Regions from separate parts of the Streptomyces sp. NPDC101393 genome, predicted to be linked through region 2. Evidence: riboswitches for the same ligand, from Rfam matches in the RefSeq annotation. Region 2 holds a riboswitch; each other region holds the start of a gene.
The links. A riboswitch is a leader RNA that binds a small molecule or an ion and turns the genes downstream of it on or off. The one in region 2 is predicted to bind cyclic di-AMP.
Positions count from the first base shown of each region.

Region 1 (4,634 bases), on a different contig from region 2:
GCGGTACGACGGTCCCGTCGAGCTGGCGACCTGGCGGTTCGCGACCCAGGACCTGACGCTCGGCGGGCAGCGGATCGCCGAAGGGGACCCGGTCCTGGTGGTGCTGGCCGCCGCCGACCGCGACCCGGAGCGGTTTGCCGAGCCGGACACCCTCGACCTCACCCGGCGCGACAACCAGCACCTCGGATACGGACACGGCATCCACTACTGCCTCGGCGCGCCGCTGGCCCGGCTGGAGGGGCAGACCGCCCTCGCGACGCTGCTGACCCGGCTCCCGGACCTCCGGCTTGCGGCGGATCCGGACGATTTGCGCTGGCGCGGCGGGCTCATCATGCGCGGACTGCGGTCACTGCCGGTGGAGTTCACCCCCGCGCCGAGGGGCCCGCAGACCGACGACGACTGATGCGCCATCAGGCAAACCTCCTGACGCGTGACCTTTACGTGATCTCCACTACACCGGCTTGTGACTACCCGTAACCCCGGCTACCTTTCCACCCACGATCGACATGCTTCACCCGATCGGCCGAAGCGATGGCACGATGCACCCGTCCAACGGTGCGTTCCGCGCATCGGCGTACGGACAACTCAACCGCCGCTCGAAAGGCAACCGCATGCGTTCCGGGAACGGCCGACACCGGCGCCCCCGTCAAGCACCGGCCATCTTTGTCACGGCGGGAGTGACCGGCTCGGCCATCGCGCTGCCCCTGCTCGGCGCGGGCAGCGCACACGCCGCCGACACCGCCACCTGGGACCGCGTCGCCCAGTGCGAGAGCGGCGGGGTGTGGAGCTCGGCCTCGGGCAACGGCTTCTACGGCGGCCTGCAGCTGACGCAGGACATGTGGGACGACCACGGCGGCGCGACCTACGCCTCGCGCCCCGACTACGCCAGCCGCTCCCAGCAGATATCCGTGGCCGAGGCGATCCTCGACGACCTCGGCCCCGATGCCTGGCCGAGCTGCGCGGTGAACGCCGGGCTGACCCAGGACGGCCGCGCGCCGAGCGTCGACCCGGGCGGCACCAGCAGCCCGCGTCCCGACCCGTCGGAGTCCTCGGACACCGACGACTCCTCGAACCCCTGGGACCCGTCCGGTTCGTCGTCCGACGACCCCGACCCGTCGGACACCTCCGACGGGACGCCCGCGCCGGAGGCCTCGGACCCGTTCGAACCGACCGACCCCACGGACTCCTCCGACGCGCCCGAGGCGGACGAGCCCTCCGACTCCGCGACGCCGGGCGACGACGAGGGCGACCACCGCGGGGACCGGACCGACGGCAGCGACCGCGGGGACGACCGCGGGGAAGACAGCGGTCGTGGTGACGGGGAGAGCGGTTCGCCCTCCGACTCCGGCTCCGCCGACCGCGAGCCGAGCGAGACACCCACCAAGGGCAAGCACCGCGGCGGCAGCGACGACGCCGATGAGGACAAGAGCGACGGCAAGAGCGCCGGCCGGGGCGACGCGGACGCGGGCGGCTCGGGCGACGAGGACCGGCCGTCGGGCCGGCACGCCTCGCGCGGCGACGACGCGCACCGCACGGAGCCGGCCGACGGCGAGTACACCGTGCGTGCGGGTGACAGCCTGTCAGCCATCGCCGAGCGCCATGAGCTGGCCGGCGGGTGGACCGCGCTGTACGACCGCAATGAGGACGTCGTCGGCGACGACGCGGACCTGATCCACCCGGGGCAGCTGCTCAATCTGGGGAACTGAGAAGGGGAGTTCGGACACCTTCGCCCCATTTGAGGAAAGTGAGACATGGATCTCGTTCCGGGGCGTGGTGTCCGACCTGCCGCCCGATTCGATACCGGGTGCCACCTGCGGAAATGTGAGCAACCCGTGATCAAAAAGGGTCAACTTGGTTCAGAAGGTGGGGTTTGAACACCAAGGGGGTTCCTGCTTAACGTCAGGACCGCTCGCCAAAGCGGGCCCTTCGATCGCATCGCCGAATCCTGCCGGCGGTCGGAGGCAGTCGACGCGCAAGCGCCGAAGGCAGGAGCGGGGGACCCAAGGTAAGTGCCGGCCCCACCCGCGAAAGCGGGTCAACCGGCTTGGGGTGAAGCCATGTGTCATGCACACACGGCCGGGCAACTCACATGGCCCGAACCCGACAGCTCACCTCGTAGGCGTCGGTGAGGAAACGAACGAACCATGCTGATCATCAAGGGCAAGCACCGTCGTCCGTCCAAGGCCGTCCGCGTCGCCACCCTCGCGGGTATCGCCGGTGCCGCCGTGGCCGTCCCGCTGATGGGCGCCACTTCCGCCTCCGCCGCCTCCGTCTCCACCTGGGACCAGGTCGCCCAGTGCGAGTCCGGCGGCAACTGGTCGATCAACACCGGTAACGGCTACTACGGTGGCCTGCAGTTCTCGAACTCCAGCTGGGCCGCCGCCGGTGGTACCCAGTACGCCGCCCGCGCCGACCTGGCCACCAAGAGCCAGCAGATAGCCGCCGCCGAGAAGCTCCTCGCCATCCAGGGCCCGGGTGCCTGGTCCTGCGCCGGCGCCGGCAACCTGACCTCCGGTGGCCCCGCCGCCGACGTCGACACCTCCGGCAACGACGCGAAGACCGACTCCGCGCCGAAGCAGGAGGCCCCGGCCAAGCCCGAGGCCAAGGAGGCCCCGGCGCCCGAGCGGACCCCCGCGCCGAAGAAGTCCAACAGTTCCGGCAACTACACCGTGAAGGCCGGCGACACCCTCGCCAAGATCGCCAAGGCGCACGGCAAGGACTGGAAGTCCGTCTACTCGGAGAACAAGTCCGTCATCGGCGGCAACCCGAACCTGATCTTCCCCGGCCAGCAGCTCAACGTCTGAGCCGTCGTCCCCCTCATCGGGACCCCGTGAGACGGCCCCGCCCGGCGCGACCCCCGACGCGCCGGGCGGGGCTTCTCCGTTCCCCGGGCCGCGCGCCCCGCAGCCCCGTGACCGGCCGCTCAGTTCGAGATTTCCCGTTCCGCGAACAATGCGCCATACGCCCTGTGAACTGGGCCTTTGGGCCTCTTTTCGTCCCGCTGAGCGGGCCGAGGGCAAGCGGATCGGCCCGAGCCCGTTAGGCTCGTGCTGCAACTCCAGACACCCACGAAGGAGACAACGTGCCGTCCATCGACGTCGTCGTAGCCCGCGAAATTCTCGACTCGCGAGGTAATCCCACGGTCGAGGTCGAGGTCGGCCTCGACGACGGCAGCACGGGCCGTGCCGCCGTGCCGTCCGGCGCCTCGACCGGCGCCTTCGAGGCCATCGAGCTCCGCGACGGCGACCCGAGCCGTTACCAGGGCAAGGGCGTGGAGAAGGCCGTCCTGGCCGTCATCGAGCAGATCGGCCCGGAGCTCGTCGGCTACGACGCGACCGAGCAGCGGCTGATCGACCAGGCGATGTTCGACCTGGACGCCACGGACAACAAGGGCTCGCTCGGCGCCAACGCCATCCTCGGCGTCTCCCTCGCCGTCGCGCACGCCGCCTCCGAGGCCAGTGACCTCCCGCTGTTCCGCTACCTCGGTGGCCCGAACGCGCACGTCCTGCCCGTCCCGATGATGAACATCCTCAACGGTGGGTCGCACGCCGACTCCAACGTCGACATCCAGGAATTCATGATCGCCCCGATCGGCGCGGAGTCCTTCTCCGAGGCGCTGCGCTGGGGCGCCGAGGTCTACCACACCCTCAAGAAGGTCCTGAAGGAGCGCAGCCTCTCCACCGGTCTCGGCGACGAGGGCGGCTTCGCCCCGAACCTGGGCTCCAACCGCGAGGCCCTCGACCTGATCCTCGAGGCCATCAAGCAGGCCGGTTACGCCCCGGGCCAGGACATCGCGCTCGCGCTGGACGTCGCCGCCTCCGAGTTCTACAAGGACGGCTCGTACGCCTTCGAGGGCAAGAACCGCTCGGCCGCCGAGATGACCGAGTACTACGAGGGCCTCGTCGCGGACTACCCGCTCGTGTCCATCGAGGACCCGCTGTTCGAGGACGACTGGGCCGGCTGGAACGTCATCACCGAGAAGCTCGGCGCCAAGGTGCAGCTCGTCGGTGACGACCTCTTCGTCACCAACCCCGAGCGCCTGGCCCGCGGCATCGAGGAGAACTCCGCCAACGCGCTGCTGGTGAAGGTCAACCAGATCGGCTCGCTGACCGAGACCCTGGACGCCGTCGAGCTGGCCCAGCGCAACGGCTTCAAGTGCATGATGTCGCACCGCTCCGGTGAGACCGAGGACGTCACCATCGCCGACCTCGCCGTCGCCACCAACTGCGGCCAGATCAAGACCGGCGCCCCGGCCCGCTCCGAGCGCGTCGCCAAGTACAACCAGCTGCTGCGCATCGAGGAGATCCTCGACGACGCCGCGGTCTACGCCGGCCGCTCCGCGTTCCCGCGCTTCAAGAGCTGATCGGCAGCGGCTCCGCCGCACCTCGAAGCGTCCCCGGCAACGGTCCCGTACCGTTGCCGGGGACGGCTTTGCTTCCGAAGAGCTCGGCACGGAGCAGGGCCCCCGCGTAGGTTCTCAAGCCGGCGACACAGGGGAGGCGATGTGCCCGCGGACCGGTTCTCGACCGCGACCCGGCTCAAGGCGCTCGGAGAGCAGGCGGCCGCCCGGGTCTACCGTGCCCGGCAGCCCCGCCGCAACCGCCTCACCGGACGCGCCGCGCTGCTGGCCATGG
Region 1 is NZ_JBIWNU010000008.1:424,299-428,932, forward strand. Features, by position in the region: gene ACIRQ7_RS26700 (cytochrome P450) at 1-403, shown strand, start outside; gene ACIRQ7_RS26705 (transglycosylase family protein) at 678-1,706, shown strand; cyclic di-AMP (ydaO/yuaA leader) riboswitch at 1,968-2,137, shown strand; gene ACIRQ7_RS26710 (transglycosylase family protein) at 2,145-2,804, shown strand; gene eno (phosphopyruvate hydratase) at 3,083-4,363, shown strand; gene ACIRQ7_RS26720 (septum formation initiator family protein) at 4,505-4,634, shown strand, end outside.
Region 1: it holds a riboswitch for cyclic di-AMP, as region 2 does, so the genes downstream of both, ACIRQ7_RS26710 (transglycosylase family protein) here and ACIRQ7_RS04465 (NlpC/P60 family protein) in region 2, are expected to answer to the same signal.

Region 2 (4,634 bases):
GGTCACCCGGCCGAGCCTAAAGGCGCCCGCCCGGCCGTGCCGCGCTTTAGGCCGCGCTCCGGTGGTCACGCCGGCCTGCTGGCTCCCGCGAACGGCATCTCGTCGATCGGCGCGATCCGTACGGGCGCTCCCGGGTGCGGGGCGTGGATCATCTTGCCGCCGCCGATGTAGAGGCCCACGTGGCTGATGCCGGAGTAGAAGAACACCAGGTCACCGGGGGCGAGTTCGGACCTGGCGACGCGCTGTCCCGAGTTGATCTGGGTGTAGGTGGTGCGGGGCAGCGAGATGCCGCCGGACTTCCAGGCGGCCTGGGTCAGCCCCGAGCAGTCGAACCCGGAGGGTCCCGTGGCACCCCAGATGTAGGGCTTGCCGATCGCGCCGCGGGCGAACGAGACAGCGCGGGCGGCGCGGGAGCCGGGGGCCGCTGCCGGCGCCCCTGTAAGGGAGCTGACGAGGTCGCCCTGGGGGCCGTCGCGGCCCGTTCCGCGGTCGGCGTGGCCGTCCTGGCCGGCGGCCCGCGCCATCCGCGCTCGCTGCTCGTCGGTCAGGTGGTCCAGCAGCCGCTCGGCGGAGTCCAGCTTCCGCACCACGGTGACCCGGTGCTTCTTGAGCGCGGACTCGGTGCGCACCAGCCGCTCCGTGGTCGCCTCGGCGCGTTCGCGGATCTGGCGGACGCTGCCGAGCCGGCGCGCGTACCCGGCCACGGCGGTCGCCTGATGGCTGCCCACCCGCTCCAGCACGGTGGCGCCGTCCAGATAGCGCTGCGGGTCGGCGGAGAGCAGCAGCCGTACGGTCGGGTCGACGCCGCCCGAGCGGTACTCGGTCGCGGCCATGGTGCCCAGCTCGGCCCGTGCGGCGTTCAGTTTCCGGGTGCGGCGGGCGGCCTCGTCCTGCAGCGCGCTCAGCTCCGCACGCGCGGTATCGGCCTGCTCCTTCGCGCCGTTGTACTTCTGCGTCGCCACCTCTGCCTCCTGGTACAGCGCTGCGACTTGGTGCTTGACCTGGTCGGGTGCGGGGCGGGGAGCGGCCTGGCCGGTGCCGTCGAAAGCGCCGGCCGTGGCGGCCCCGGCGAGGGCCAGGGTGGCGGCCGTACGGGCCGTGCGTGCGGTCCGGGCGCCGACGCCGGGCAGCGCGAACGGGGCGAGCGGATGCTGCGTGGTCCTGCGGTGCGACGCCACTGGGGCCGTCACTTCCTTCCCTGCGGGCCGTGCATGGCCCGGCTGGTCCGTGGTCCCGAGGGGCCCGGCGGCGGCCCCTGGCAAGGGGGCGGGCCACCGCCGGGCCCGGCACGGCGTCCGATCCGTCACCGGACGGATGCCGGCAACGGCGGGGAGTCGGCCGCCTGGAGGAGGACGCTAAACCTGGGTGTCACCAAGGAGCCTTCACTTGCCCGGCACTGGTCGCTTTCGGCCGCTTCCGTTACGTGAATGCTCGCCCGGTCACCGCCGGCGAGGCCCGGGACCGGCATGTCCTGACCGATGCGGCGATTGCGGGCGCCCTGCCTGAAGGCCCGTGCTATGCGGCGGATACGATCCAGCACTATGGACGTAGTAACCAATATCTTCGTCGGTCTGCACATCATCGGCATCGCCTCCCTGCTGGGCGGCTTCCTGACCCAGATGAAGGCCATGAGCGCCGGCGGCGCCCGCTTCGTGCCGGCCATGCTGCACGGCGCGCTGACGATGCTGGTCACCGGCATCGTTCTCGTCGGCCTCAACCAGGCCGACGACCATCCGGTCAACAACCTCAAGATCGGCATCAAGCTGGCCGTCCTGGTGGTCATCCTGGCGCTGGTCTACGTCAAGCGGGACGAGGAGAAGGTCGACAAGGCGCTCTTCGGCGCCGTCGGCCTGCTCACGGTCGCCAACATCTTCATCGCGGTCCTCTGGACCTGAGGACCCCAAAAACGGCACACCGCGCGGTCGGCGCACTCCGGACTCCGGAGGCGATGACCGCGCGGTGGCCTGTGGGGGGTGGCCGTGGGGGGTGGCCGTGTGGGGGGTGGACTCAGGGGGAGGCCGCGGGAGCGCGGCCCCCGTGGAGCGGGCGGGCCCTCAGGCCGGGCGGACGCTCCCGTATATCGGCATGTAGTAGATCGACTCCTCGCGGACGCTGGCGCCCGGTTTCGGAGCGTGGATCATCTTGCCGCCGCCTATGTACATCCCGACGTGACTGATGTCGTCGTAGAAGAAGACCAGGTCACCCGGCTGCAGATTCTTGGTGGCCACCCGCTCGCCGGTCTTCACCTGATCCCAGGTCGTCCGCGGCAGATCGACCCCGGCCGCCTTCCACGCCGCCTGCGTCAGACCCGAGCAGTCGAAGGAGTTGGGGCCGGTCGCGCCCCAGACGTACGGCTTGCCCATCTGGGCACGGGCGAAGGCGAGCGCCTTCGCGGCCTTGGAGGAGGTCTGGCCGTCGCCGGTCGAACCGCCGCCGGACCCGCCGGCCGAGCCGTCCGAGGAACCGTCGCCCGGTCCGCCGCCCTGCCGCTTCTGGTCCGCCTCGCGCTGCTTGCGCTCCTTCTCGGCCTGCTCCTGGGCCTTGCGCTTGGCCTCCGCCTCCTTCTCGCGCTCCAACTGCGCGAGGCGCGCCTTCTCCTGGGCGGTCAGCCGGGACAGCAGCTGCCGGGCCTCGGCGAGCTTGCCCTGGACCGACGCCTTGGACTCCTTCAGCGACACTTGCGAATCCTGCAGCCGCTCCAGGCTGCGGGTCGCCTCGGCGCGCTGGTGCGCCGCCGCCGACTGCTGCTCCTGATAGTCGCTGACGGCTTGCTTCTGCCGGCCGGTCAGCCGCTCCATCAGGTGGCTGCGGTCGAAGAACTGCTGCGGGTCCTTGGCGAGCATCAGCTGCGCGGTCGGGTTCATGCCGCCGGTGCGGTACTGCGCGGCGGCGTAGGTCCCCAGCTGGCGCCGGGACTCGTTCATCTTGTCGGCACGCTTCGCCGCGGCGTCGAGAAGGCCGTTGACTTTGTCGCGCTGCTCGTCGGCGTTCTCCTTGGTGGCGTTGTACTTCTCCGTTGCCACCTCGGCCTGGTGGTACAGGTCGTCGACCTTCTTCTTGACCTCTTCGATGCCGGGCTTGGGCGCCCTGGGGGCCGCATCGGCGGACTGCGAGAGCAGCGTGACCGAGGCGAGGGCAGCAGTGGTGAGCCCGGCGGCCGTACGACGGCTTCCGGGCGAGGTGAGTACGCGGGTGCGCGGCTTGCGATGCGACGCCAAGGCCGGCGACTCCTTCCGTGGACCGCCTACCGGGTTAGCTGTCGGGTTCGGGCGGGTGTCGCTGACGGAAGGCTTGCCCTACGGTCCGTACCGCCGCTGGCGACGGCTGTACGGATCGATTCACCCCGGTGGTGCTGGTGGGTCCCCGGCTCCGGCTGCCTTCGTGGCAGGAACGGACTCGGCGTGGCGGCCCGTGCTGACGCTTTCGTCCGCGGGGATGCGGGCTGCCTGAGCGTGCACGGTAGCCAACTCGTGTGGCTCCTGTGAAGGCTGATGTTCGATTTGCCCGAAACCTTTTCGTGACCTGAACGCGATGCGGGGGCACTTGCGCCAGATGTCGGATTCGGTTACGTGACGGAGAGCGGTGCGGCCGGTTCCGGACGGTGAACCCCCCTTGTCCGCTCCGGCAGACGGCGCCTCTCCACGTCCGCGACCGGTATCGGCGACTCCGGCGCGGGCTGTCAGTGGGGCGCTCTAGACTCGGTGGGCGATGAGCAGCCTCTTTGACGACAGCTTCCTGGCGGACCTCGGCCCCAAGGGTGAGGAGCCCCCGCCCCCTCCCGAGGACGAGCACGGCCCGCCCGCGGAGGAGGTGCCGGCCGACCTCTTCGGCGGCGCTTTCGACGCGCCCGCGCCCAGGGAGCCGTACTACCGCGACGGCGCCCCCCGCCCGGCCGTCGATCCCGCGGCGCTCCTCGACGGGCTCAACGACGAACAGAAGGCCGCCGTGGTGCACACCGGCGGCCCGCTGCTCATCGTCGCCGGCGCCGGTTCCGGAAAGACCCGGGTGCTGACCCACCGCATCGCGCATCTGCTCGGCTCGCGCCATGTCCACCCCGGCCAGATCCTCGCGATCACCTTCACGAACAAGGCCGCGGGCGAGATGAAGGAGCGCGTCGAGGAGCTGGTCGGACCGCGCGCCAACGCCATGTGGGTCTCGACCTTCCACAGCGCCTGTGTCCGCATCCTGCGCCGCGAGTCGAAGAAGCTCGGCTTCACCTCGTCGTTCTCGATCTACGACGCCGCCGACTCCAAGCGGCTGATGGCGCTCGTCTGCCGGGACCTGGACCTCGATCCCAAGCGCTTCCCGCCCAAGTCCTTCAGCGCGAAGATCTCCAACCTCAAGAACGAGCTCATCGACGAGGAGGACTTCGCCGGCACCGCGGCCGACGGCTTCGAGAAGACCCTGGCCCAGGCGTACGCGATGTACCAGTCGCGGCTGCGCGAGGCCAATGCCCTGGACTTCGACGACATCATCATGACGACGGTCCATCTCCTCCAGGCCTTCCCGGATGTCGCCGAGCACTACCGCCGCCGCTTCCGGCACGTCCTCGTCGACGAATACCAGGACACCAACCACGCGCAGTACACCCTCGTACGCGAGCTGGTCGGCCCCCATGAGTCCGCCGCCGAGCT
Region 2 is NZ_JBIWNU010000001.1:1,041,509-1,046,142, reverse strand. Features, by position in the region: gene ACIRQ7_RS04480 (GNAT family N-acetyltransferase) at 1-6, opposite strand, end outside; gene ACIRQ7_RS04475 (NlpC/P60 family protein) at 66-1,190, opposite strand; gene ACIRQ7_RS04470 (hypothetical protein) at 1,542-1,895, shown strand; gene ACIRQ7_RS04465 (NlpC/P60 family protein) at 2,055-3,218, opposite strand; cyclic di-AMP (ydaO/yuaA leader) riboswitch at 3,226-3,412, opposite strand; gene pcrA (DNA helicase PcrA) at 3,709-4,634, shown strand, end outside.

Region 3 (4,634 bases), on a different contig from region 2:
TACACCGCGTCCTGGAGATCACCCCGCAGGAGGTGCAGGCGGTCGCCAAGGCCCGGCTGCGCCCCGACAACCGCGCGGTGCTCGTCTACGAGCCCACCGAACCGGCCGACGCGGCTGCCGGGACCACTGACCACAACGCAGAGGAGGCGGCCCAGTGAGCGACCTCACCGCCGGCGCGGAATCCCCCGTGAGCACCATGGACTTCCACCCCCAGCCCCGGGGCGGCGCGCCCAAGCCGTGGGCCTTCCCGGCCCCCGAGCGCGGCCAACTCGCCAACGGGCTCACCCTCCTGACCAGCCACCGCCCCGGCCAGCAGGTCGTCGCCGTCGAGATCAACCTCGTCGCGCCCCTGGAGGCCGAGCCGGAGGGTCTGGACGGCGTCGCCACGATCATGGCGCGGGCGCTGTCCGAGGGCACCGACAAGCACGACGCGGAGGAGTACGCCGCCGAGCTGGAGCGCTGCGGCGCCACCCTCGACGCACACGCCGACCACCCCGGGCTGCGGGTCTCCCTCGAGGTGCCGGCATCCCGCCTCGGCCGCGCGCTCGGCCTGCTCGCCGACGCGCTGCGTGCCCCTGCCTTCCCCGAGAGCGAGGTCGAGCGGCTGGTTCGCAACCGTCTCGACGAGATCCCGCACGAGCTCGCCAACCCGGCGCGGCGTGCGGCGATGGCGCTCTCGAAGGAGCTGTTCCCGGCCACGTCCCGGATGTCGCGGCCCCGTCAGGGCACCGAGAAGACCGTCGAGCGCATCGACGCCGCGGCCGTCCGCGCCTTCTACGACGCCCATGTGCGGCCCGCGACGGCCACCGCCGTGATCGTCGGCGACTTCACCGGCGTCGACCGGGACGGGGCGCTCGCCGACACCCTCGGCGCGTGGACCGGCTCCACCGCCGAGCCGCTGAAGCCGTCGCCGATCACCGCCGACGACACCGGCCGGGTGGTGATCGTGGACCGCCCCGGCGCCGTCCAGACGCAGCTGCTCCTGGGCCGCATCGGGGCCGACCGCCACGACCGTGTCTGGCCCGCGCAGGTGCTCGGCACGTACTGCCTGGGCGGCACCCTCACCTCCCGTCTGGACCGGGTGCTGCGCGAGGAGAAGGGCTACACCTACGGGGTGCGCGCCTTCGGCCAGGTGCTGCGCTCCTCCGACGACGGCACGGGCGCCGCGATGCTCGCCATCAGCGGCTCGGTGGACACCGCCTCCACCGGGCCGGCGCTGGAGGACCTGTGGAAGGTGCTGCGCACCCTGGCGGCGGAGGGCCTCACGGACGCCGAGCGGGATGTGGCCGTGCAGAACCTCGTCGGGGTCGCGCCGCTGAAGTACGAGACCGCCGCGGCCGTGGCCGGCACGCTCGCCGACCAGGTGGAGCAGCACCTCCCGGACGACTTCCAGGCGCAGTTGTACGCCCGGCTGGTGGACACCGGCACGGTCGAGGCGACCGCCGCCGCGGTCAACGCCTTCCCGGGGGACCGGCTGGTGACGATCCTGGTGGGCGACGCGGCGCAGATCGCCGAGCCGGTCAAGGCGCTGGGCATCGGCGAGGTGACGGTCGTCAGCGGCTGACCCCTGGGGCGGGCGCCGGCGGCCGGAGAGACGGTCCGGCAGGCGCTGGTGACCCCTGGTCATATCGGGTTATTCGGGATCCCGTGGCGTATGGACGCCACGGGATCCCCTTTATGTCCGGAATGCAGCGGCTGGTTGCGTGGTGCTCCTGTGGCGTACGGCACAAAGAGACGGTTCTGTTTGCCGATTGAAAGATGTCCCGATTAGCGTCAGTCCGGCTGTTCGTCAGACGTACGCCGCAACCGTGGCACCGGACAGTCATCGCCGAGTCCCCGTACGGCGCGAGCCAGGGGAGCCGGGGACCCACATGTCCCCTGGGGTGAATCGGACCCCTCTTCGGAGGAGCCCGTAGGAGACCTTCCTGCTCCGAACCCGTCAGCTAACCCGGTAGGCGAGAAGGAAGGAAAGGACAAGCCAGCACATGGCGTTCACCCGTGCCACCGGGAAGCACCGCCGTGCGAGCCGCACCGCTCGTACGACCCGCAACATCGCCGGCATAGCCACCCTCGCGGCCTCCGGCGTCGTCGCCTCCGTGGCCTCGCCGGCGCTGGCCGCCACGGACGAGGCACCCACCTACGACACCGGCCTGACGCAGGCCGTCGTGGTGGGCGACGAGCTCGCCGACCGGATCGCCGCGCAGGCCGACGCGCAGCAGGCGGACGCCGAGGCCGCCGCCGCGCAGGCGAAGGCCGAGGCCGAGGCCCGCAAGGTCGCCGAGATGGCCAAGCAGCGCGCCGAGGAGGCCAAGAAGAAGGCCGAGGCGAAGGCCAAGAAGGAGCGCGAGGCCAAGGAGCGCGCGGCCCGCGAGGAGGAGCGCAAGCGCCTCAACACCTTCGTGGCGCCCGTCGCCGGCTCCTACGTCTCCACCGGCTACCAGGCCTCCAGCGGACTGTGGTCCTCCGGTAGCCACACCGGCATCGACTTCCACGCCGCCTCCGGCACCACCGTGCACGCCGTCGGCGCCGGCACCGTCGTCGAGGCCGGCGACGGGGGCGCGTACGGCAACAACGTCGTGATCAAGATGAAGGACGGTACGTACACCCAGTACGGCCACCTGTCGTCGTTCTCCGTCTCGGTCGGGCAGAGCGTCACCCCGGGGCAGCAGATCGCGCTCTCCGGCGCCACCGGCAACGTCACCGGACCGCACCTCCACTTCGAGGCCCGCACCGGCCCTGACTACGGCTCGGACATCGACCCGATCGCGTACCTGCGCGCACACGGCGTCAACGTCTGACGGTCCCGCACCGCACGCACCGCACGCACCGCACGTCCCCCCGAAGCCCCGAAGCCCCGGCCCCGGCCGGGGCTTCGTCGTCGGCGGGGCTTCATCGGGGGCAGGCCGGGTCGGCCGCGCGGCAGCGGCAGGTGTGTGGGCGCACGCCCTTGGCCAAAAGATATCCATGAATAACCGGAGCCCGTCAAAAATCCGTCCCGGTCGAATAGAATCACGGAAATAGTCGCCGGTCGGCGGCCATTTCCCGGGATTGCGGCGGAGGCACGGACGATGCGAGGCCATATTTCCGCGCATGCGGTGTGCACGGCGATTCGCGAGGACATTGTCTCCGGCGCGCTCGTGCCGGGGAGCCGGCTGATCGAGGACATCCTGGCCGCGCGTTACGGCGTCTCCCGGGTGCCGGTCCGTGAGGCGCTGCGCACCCTGCAGTCCGAGGGTTTCGTCACCACCCGCCATCACGCGGGTGCCTGCGTCGCCGAGCCCACCGAGCAGGAGGCCGCCGACCTCCTGGAGATCCGCGCCCTGCTGGAGCCGCTGGGCGCCGCCCGCGCGGCCGTCCGGCGCAGCACGGCGCACCTCAAGGTGCTGCGCGGTCTGGTGCGCCTGGGGCGCGAGCGATCCGGCCACGGCCACCCTGCGGATCTGCGCCAACTGGACGGCTGGTTCCACGAAACGCTCGCCCAGGCGGCCGGCAGCCCCAGTCTGACGGCGCAGCTGACCCAGCTGCGGCGCAAGATCGAGTGGATGTACACGGTGGAGCCGTCGGCGCGGGTGGCCGAGTCGTGGGACGAGCACGGTGCGCTGCTGGACGCGGTGGCGCGGGGTGACGCCGGGCGGGCGCGCTCCCTGATGGCGGCGCACATCGAGAGCGCCCTTCCGGCCCACAGGTTGCGGCGTCCCGTCGCGGCCGGGGTGAGGGAGGCGAAACGACCCGTCAACACGGCGCGCGCCCGCCATTAACAATCGCCCCGTATACAAAGAGATACGGAATGGGCGGAGGGCATGTGAGGGGCGAGCTATAGGCTGTTCCCCTTTCCCCTTTCCCCTTTCCGCTTTCGGGTGTCCGGCTTTCCGTTTCCGGATTTCCGGTTGCGGAGTGCGCGAATTCCGCATTCCGGGTGCGTGCCGGGGAATGGCGGGTGCCCAGGGGCCGGTTTCCCGGAGAGTTTTATCGCGGGGGAGCGGGTTCCCGTTCGCGCACTGCAGAAGCGCACCGCCGAAGCGCGTAGCGGAAGCGTGCGAGCGACGCGTGCAAGCAAAGCGCGCAACGAATCGCGCGCAAGGAACCGCCCACCCGGATCCGCCCCCTTCGTACGTCACCACACCCGGCGACAGAAAAAGCCCCGCAGCGGCGGCCGTTTCCGGTCGCCGCTGCGGGGCCGCAGAAGCTGGGTGGTCCTGAAGGACTCAGACGGTCTCGGGGAGCTCTTCGAGACCCTCGGCGACGAGCTTCGCCAGGCGGTCGAGCGCGGCCTCGGCGCCTTCGGCGTCGGAGGCCAGCACGATCTCTTCGCCACCCTGGGCGCCGAGGCCCAGAACCGCGAGCATCGAGGCCGCGTTGACGGGGTTGCCCTCAGCCTTGGCGATCGTCATCGGGACGCCGGCCGCGGTGGCCGCACGGACGAAGATCGAGGCGGGGCGGGCGTGCAGGCCCTCGGCCCAACCGACATTGACGCGGCGCTCAGCCATGGTGTTGCCCTTCGAGTCGTGACTGTTGTCTAGACCAGTGTCGCACGGTGCCGGAGTGGTCCGGAAGCCGATCGCCACGGCCTTCCTGCTCCCGGCCTTCCGGCGCAGGACCGTGCGGGGAGGGCCGGGTTCCGTGGTCGTTCCGGC
Region 3 is NZ_JBIWNU010000006.1:116,602-121,235, forward strand. Features, by position in the region: gene ACIRQ7_RS20345 (M16 family metallopeptidase) at 1-158, shown strand, start outside; gene ACIRQ7_RS20350 (M16 family metallopeptidase) at 197-1,564, shown strand; cyclic di-AMP (ydaO/yuaA leader) riboswitch at 1,817-1,973, shown strand; gene ACIRQ7_RS20355 (M23 family metallopeptidase) at 1,986-2,798, shown strand; gene ACIRQ7_RS20360 (GntR family transcriptional regulator) at 3,069-3,758, shown strand; gene ACIRQ7_RS20365 (HPr family phosphocarrier protein) at 4,206-4,487, opposite strand.
Region 3: it holds a riboswitch for cyclic di-AMP, as region 2 does, so the genes downstream of both, ACIRQ7_RS20355 (M23 family metallopeptidase) here and ACIRQ7_RS04465 (NlpC/P60 family protein) in region 2, are expected to answer to the same signal.

Region 4 (4,634 bases), on a different contig from region 2:
CGGGACCGCCCACCGGCCGCCGCAGCACCGCCTCGTCCAGCACCGCCGACACCTCCAGCGGACGGGAGCCCCGCAGCACCGACTGGCGCGCGATCCGCACCTCCACCAGGGCGTCGATCTTTTCCTGCGGCAGCCCGGTCAGCGCGGCGGCGGTGGCCGCACGGGCGTAGTCGGGGGTCTGCAGCAGCCCGGGAACCACCATCGTCTCCAGGGTACGGGCGTGTGCGGCCTCCGCCTCCAGACTGAGGAAATCGCGGTAGGCGGGCGGCAGCAGCTCGCCGTAGGCGTGCCACCACTCCCGGCGGGCCGCTGTGCGGGCGCCGCGTGCGCCGCGCCCGCACAGCGCCGTGAGGAGCGTGCGCAGCGCGTCGTCGGTCACGCCGTACGCGTCGAGTAATCGCTCCGCGTCGGAGGGGCGCAGCCCGCTGCGGCCGGTTTCGATGCGGCTGACCTTCGACTGGTGCCAGCCCATCAGCCGGGCCGCCTCACCGCTGGTGAGCCCGGTGAGGGACCGCAGGCGCCGTAACTCCGCGCCCAATTTGCGGCGGCGCACCGCGATTCCGTTGTGCATACAGCCTCCTGGCGAGGGAAGCCTCGCGCGTGGGTTCCGGCGTCGGTCCTGGTTTCGGATCCGTGCGCTCAAATACGTTCTCGCGTAGCAGAGTTCACCGCTTCGAGCGACAGATTTATATATATCTTGGTGGATCGACCACCACACCGGCAGCTTGGGTGGCACTCTGGCGCAAAGCAGTATTCCGAGGCCGAAACGGTGTCCCGACCGGCATCTCGATTTCCCGGCGGATGCGCCGGAATCGGACCTCGGCGGGAAAGGGACGGCGTCGCGATGGCAGACCACCAGGAATCCTCACTCACACTGCCGAGCGACCCGGCCTCGGTCATCGTCGCGCGAAGACATGTACTGCGAGTGCTCGGCGAATGGGGCCTGCCGGCCGACACCGGGACCGCCGACGCCGTCCGCCTGATCGTCTCCGAACTCGCGACCAACGCCGTCCAGCACACCTTCGGGCAGTCACCGACGTTCACCGTCGACATGCGGCTGGAGCGCGATGAGCAGCTGCGCATCGGCGTCACCGACAGCTGTCCGCGCTGGCCCCAACGGCTGCCGGCCGCGGTTCAGCAGGACAACGGCCGGGGCATGGTCATCATCCGCTTCCTCGCCGCGGAATCCGGCGGGCGGCTCACGGTCGTGCCCACCGCGTCCGGCGGGAAGACCGTGTGGATCGCGATGCCGTGGACCCTCGTGCTGCCCTGAGCGCGCGCGTCACTGCGCGGGGGAGTGCCGGGTGAACGCCCCGTGCAGCAGGGCCCGCAGGGTGTCGGCCGCCGGGGTGCCGCCGCCGGGGCGGTAGGCGATCGAGATCGTACGGTGCAGCTCGGCCCGGTCCAGGTGGCGGATCCCCAGCGGGGTCACCGAGCCGGTGGCCATCATCTCCGGCACCACCGCCACCCCGAGCCCCGCACTCACCAGCGCACACACCACCGCGTAGCTCGGCGATTCACAGCGCACCGCCACGCTCGCCCCGGCCGCCGCCAGCGCCTCCTCCACCTCGCGCCGGTTGGGGTTGGCCGGCGCCATGCTGACCAGCGGCTGCCCGTCGAGTGCGGCCAGCGGCAGCCGCCCGCTCCCCGCCGAGAGGGCGTGCCCGGGGGCCGTCACGAGCACCAGCTCCTCGGTCAGCAGCGGCTCCAGCCGCACCCCGTCCGGGACGGACGACACCTCGCCCGGCACATACGCATGCGTCAGCGCCAGATCCACCTCGCCGAGCGCCACCGCAGCCGTCCCCAGCGGCGGTACGTACTCCGTGACGCTCAGCTCCACATCGGGGTGCGCCCGCCGGAACGAGCTGAGCGCGGGCGGCAGCAGATGCGTCCCGGCGGTCATGAACGTGCCCACCCGCAGCCGGCCACCGGACAGCCCCGTCAGCCGGGACAGCTCGTGCCGGGCGAGATCCAGCTCGTCCAGCACCCGCCGGGCCCGTACGAGCAGCAGCTCCCCGGCCGCGGTCAGCCGCGCGCCCCGGTGGTGGCGCACCAGCAGTGCCGCCCCGGCCTCCCGCTCCAGCTTGGCGAGCTGCTGCGAGAGCGCGGGCGCGGTGTAGCCCAGCCGGGCGGCGGCGCGGGTGATCGACCCGGCCTCCGCCACCGCCACCAGAGCAGCGAGCCGCGTGGGGTCGTACATATAAGAACCTCTTCAGGCAGACCAAGAAGATTGCCAATACCCATTAAAGGCTCCGACCGGCGAAGCTGGCTGCATGGACGGACAGCTGATCGCCTTTTCCGGAGTCGCCGCGGGCATGGTCGCCATGCCGGGCGCGGACTTCGCGGTCGTGGTGCGCAACGCCCTCGACTCGCGCCGGGCGGGGGTGGCCGCCGCGGTCGGCGTCGCGGGCGGACTGCTGGTGCACACGGCGCTCGCGGTGGCCGGGCTCGCGGCCGTCCTCGTCGCCGTACCCGCGCTCTTCGGTGCGGTCCAACTCCTCGGCGGAGGCTACCTGTTGTACCTGGGGTCGCGCGCGCTGATCGCGGCGGCCCGCCGCCCGGCGGCAAGCGGGGACGCCGAGTCCGCCGGGCAGGACGGCGGGGACGCCGCGGTGCCGGCGCACCGCCTCGGCACCGCGGCGAGCCTGCGCCAGGGCTTTTTGGCCAATGCGCTCAACCCCAAGGCGCCGGTGCTCTTCCTCAGCCTGCTCCCGCAGTTCGTTCCCGCGGACCGGCCCGCGCTGCCCCGCACCTTGCTGCTGGCAACGATGGTCGTCGCCATGGCCCTGGTGTGGTTCCCCGCCGTCGCCCTCCTCGTCGACCGGCTGGGCAGCCTGCTGCGTCGCCCCACGGTCGCCCGCGCACTGGAGGCCACGACGGGCGCGCTGCTGACCGTGCTGGGCGGCGTCCTCCTGGTGGAGTTGGCGCTGGCCTGATGACCGGCGCCCGCGCCGTCAGCACCGCACGCCCCGCCGCCCGTACGGTCAGCCGACCCGTCCGTACGACACCGAGCGGCTCCAGATCTTCTCCAGCCGCACCACGGTGCCCGGCTTCGGCGCATGCCAGACCTGGCTGCTGCCCGCGTAGATGCCGACGTGGTAAATGCCCTTGCCCGCATGGAAGAAGACCAGGTCACCGGTTCTGCGGGAGCCGGCCGGCACGTGCCGGGTGCGACGGTACTGACCGGTCGCCGTACGGGGCAGGGCCTTGCCCGCCCGCCGGAACGAATACAGCATCAGCCCCGAACAGTCGAAGCGGCGTGGTCCTATGGCGCCGTACTGGTAGGGGGAGCCCTCTTTGGAGGCGGCGATCCGCAGCGCCTTGGCCGATACGGCTGCCGCGTCGGCGCCCGTGGTCCCTCCTGGGGCGAGTGTGGTGCCCGCGACGGTGGCCAGGGTGAGGGCGGAAACGATGCCGGCTCGTGCCAGCAGATTCGGCACATACATGCGCATGGTCATGCGCGACCCTTCGTCAGCCGCCTGCGAAGGATGACCTGTCGGGTTCGGGCAGGCGAAGATGCCCGGCCTTGCGTACGGCTTCACCCCAAGGAGCCCGTCGGCCGTGGCGGCCGTGGCCCCGTCGTGCTCGGGTCCTCCGCTCCTGCCGATCCATCAGCGTCGACCGGACATCCGGGACGGCGGCAGGATAAGGCGCCCGTCCGGACCGCCCCGTCGCTGTGGCGGGGTCTTGTCGTCGGAGGGATCGTTACGCACCGCGCACCCGAAATCCGAGTTGAAAATGCCCTATGTGAGATTCGCCACATTTGGGCTGATTGGTTACAAACGTCCCTTTTGGGGTAGTTCGAAGGGGGCTTCCGGCCCCGGGACCAGCGGCGAAACATGAAGTGCCGCACGAAGTGCGTGCGCCCAACGCAATTCGCCGCCCCCATATGGCAGGCACGGACGCTACGCCGTACGTGCGGGCCGGACGGGACTGTGTCGCCTCAGATGTCGGGCGGCGCCGGGACCGTCAGCAGGCGGGTGCGGCGTTCACCGCCCAAGACCCGCAGCGCGCGGGTCAGTGTCGCCGCATGCAGTTCACTCTCGCCGCGGTCGTGCATCACGGTCAGCGCATCACGCAGCGCGGTGGCTCTGCCGACCAGGGCCTGGGCGGCCCGCAGGCTGCTGTAGGTGCCGTCGCAACGGGCCGGGTTGATGCGGCCGAGCAGGTCGATCACCTCCAGATAGCGGTCGATGAGATCTCCCTCGGCCCGCGTCAGCGCGGGCAGCGGCGGCAGTTCGGGGGGTAGCATCCGGGCTCACCGCGCGCCGGGCGACGGCTGCTTGCGGGTACGGGTGAGCGCGTCGATCAGGCCGTATTCCTTGGCGGCCGGGGCGTCGAAGATCGTGTCGCGCTCGATGTCGGCCGCGATCCGTTCGCGGGACTGCCCGGTGTGCCGCGCCAGCATCTCTTCCAGCAGGGCGCGGGTGCGCAGCAGTTCGTCCGCCTTGATCTGCAGATCGGTGGCCTGGCCCTGCACCGGTTCGCCGAACGAGGGCTGATGGATGAGGACCCGGGCGCCCGGCAGGGCCAGCCGCTTTCCGGGGGCGCCGGCGGCCAGCAGGACCGCCGCGGCGGAGGCGGCCTGGCCCAGGCAGACGGTCTCGATGTCGCAGGAGACGAAGCGCATCGTG
Region 4 is NZ_JBIWNU010000003.1:25,222-29,855, reverse strand. Features, by position in the region: gene ACIRQ7_RS10030 (helix-turn-helix domain-containing protein) at 1-571, opposite strand, end outside; gene ACIRQ7_RS10025 (ATP-binding protein) at 845-1,273, shown strand; gene ACIRQ7_RS10020 (LysR family transcriptional regulator) at 1,283-2,200, opposite strand; gene ACIRQ7_RS10015 (LysE family translocator) at 2,274-2,936, shown strand; gene ACIRQ7_RS10010 (C40 family peptidase) at 2,985-3,458, opposite strand; cyclic di-AMP (ydaO/yuaA leader) riboswitch at 3,462-3,627, opposite strand; gene ACIRQ7_RS10005 (hypothetical protein) at 3,944-4,252, opposite strand; gene ACIRQ7_RS10000 (ATP-dependent Clp protease proteolytic subunit) at 4,259-4,634, opposite strand, start outside.
Region 4: it holds a riboswitch for cyclic di-AMP, as region 2 does, so the genes downstream of both, ACIRQ7_RS10010 (C40 family peptidase) here and ACIRQ7_RS04465 (NlpC/P60 family protein) in region 2, are expected to answer to the same signal.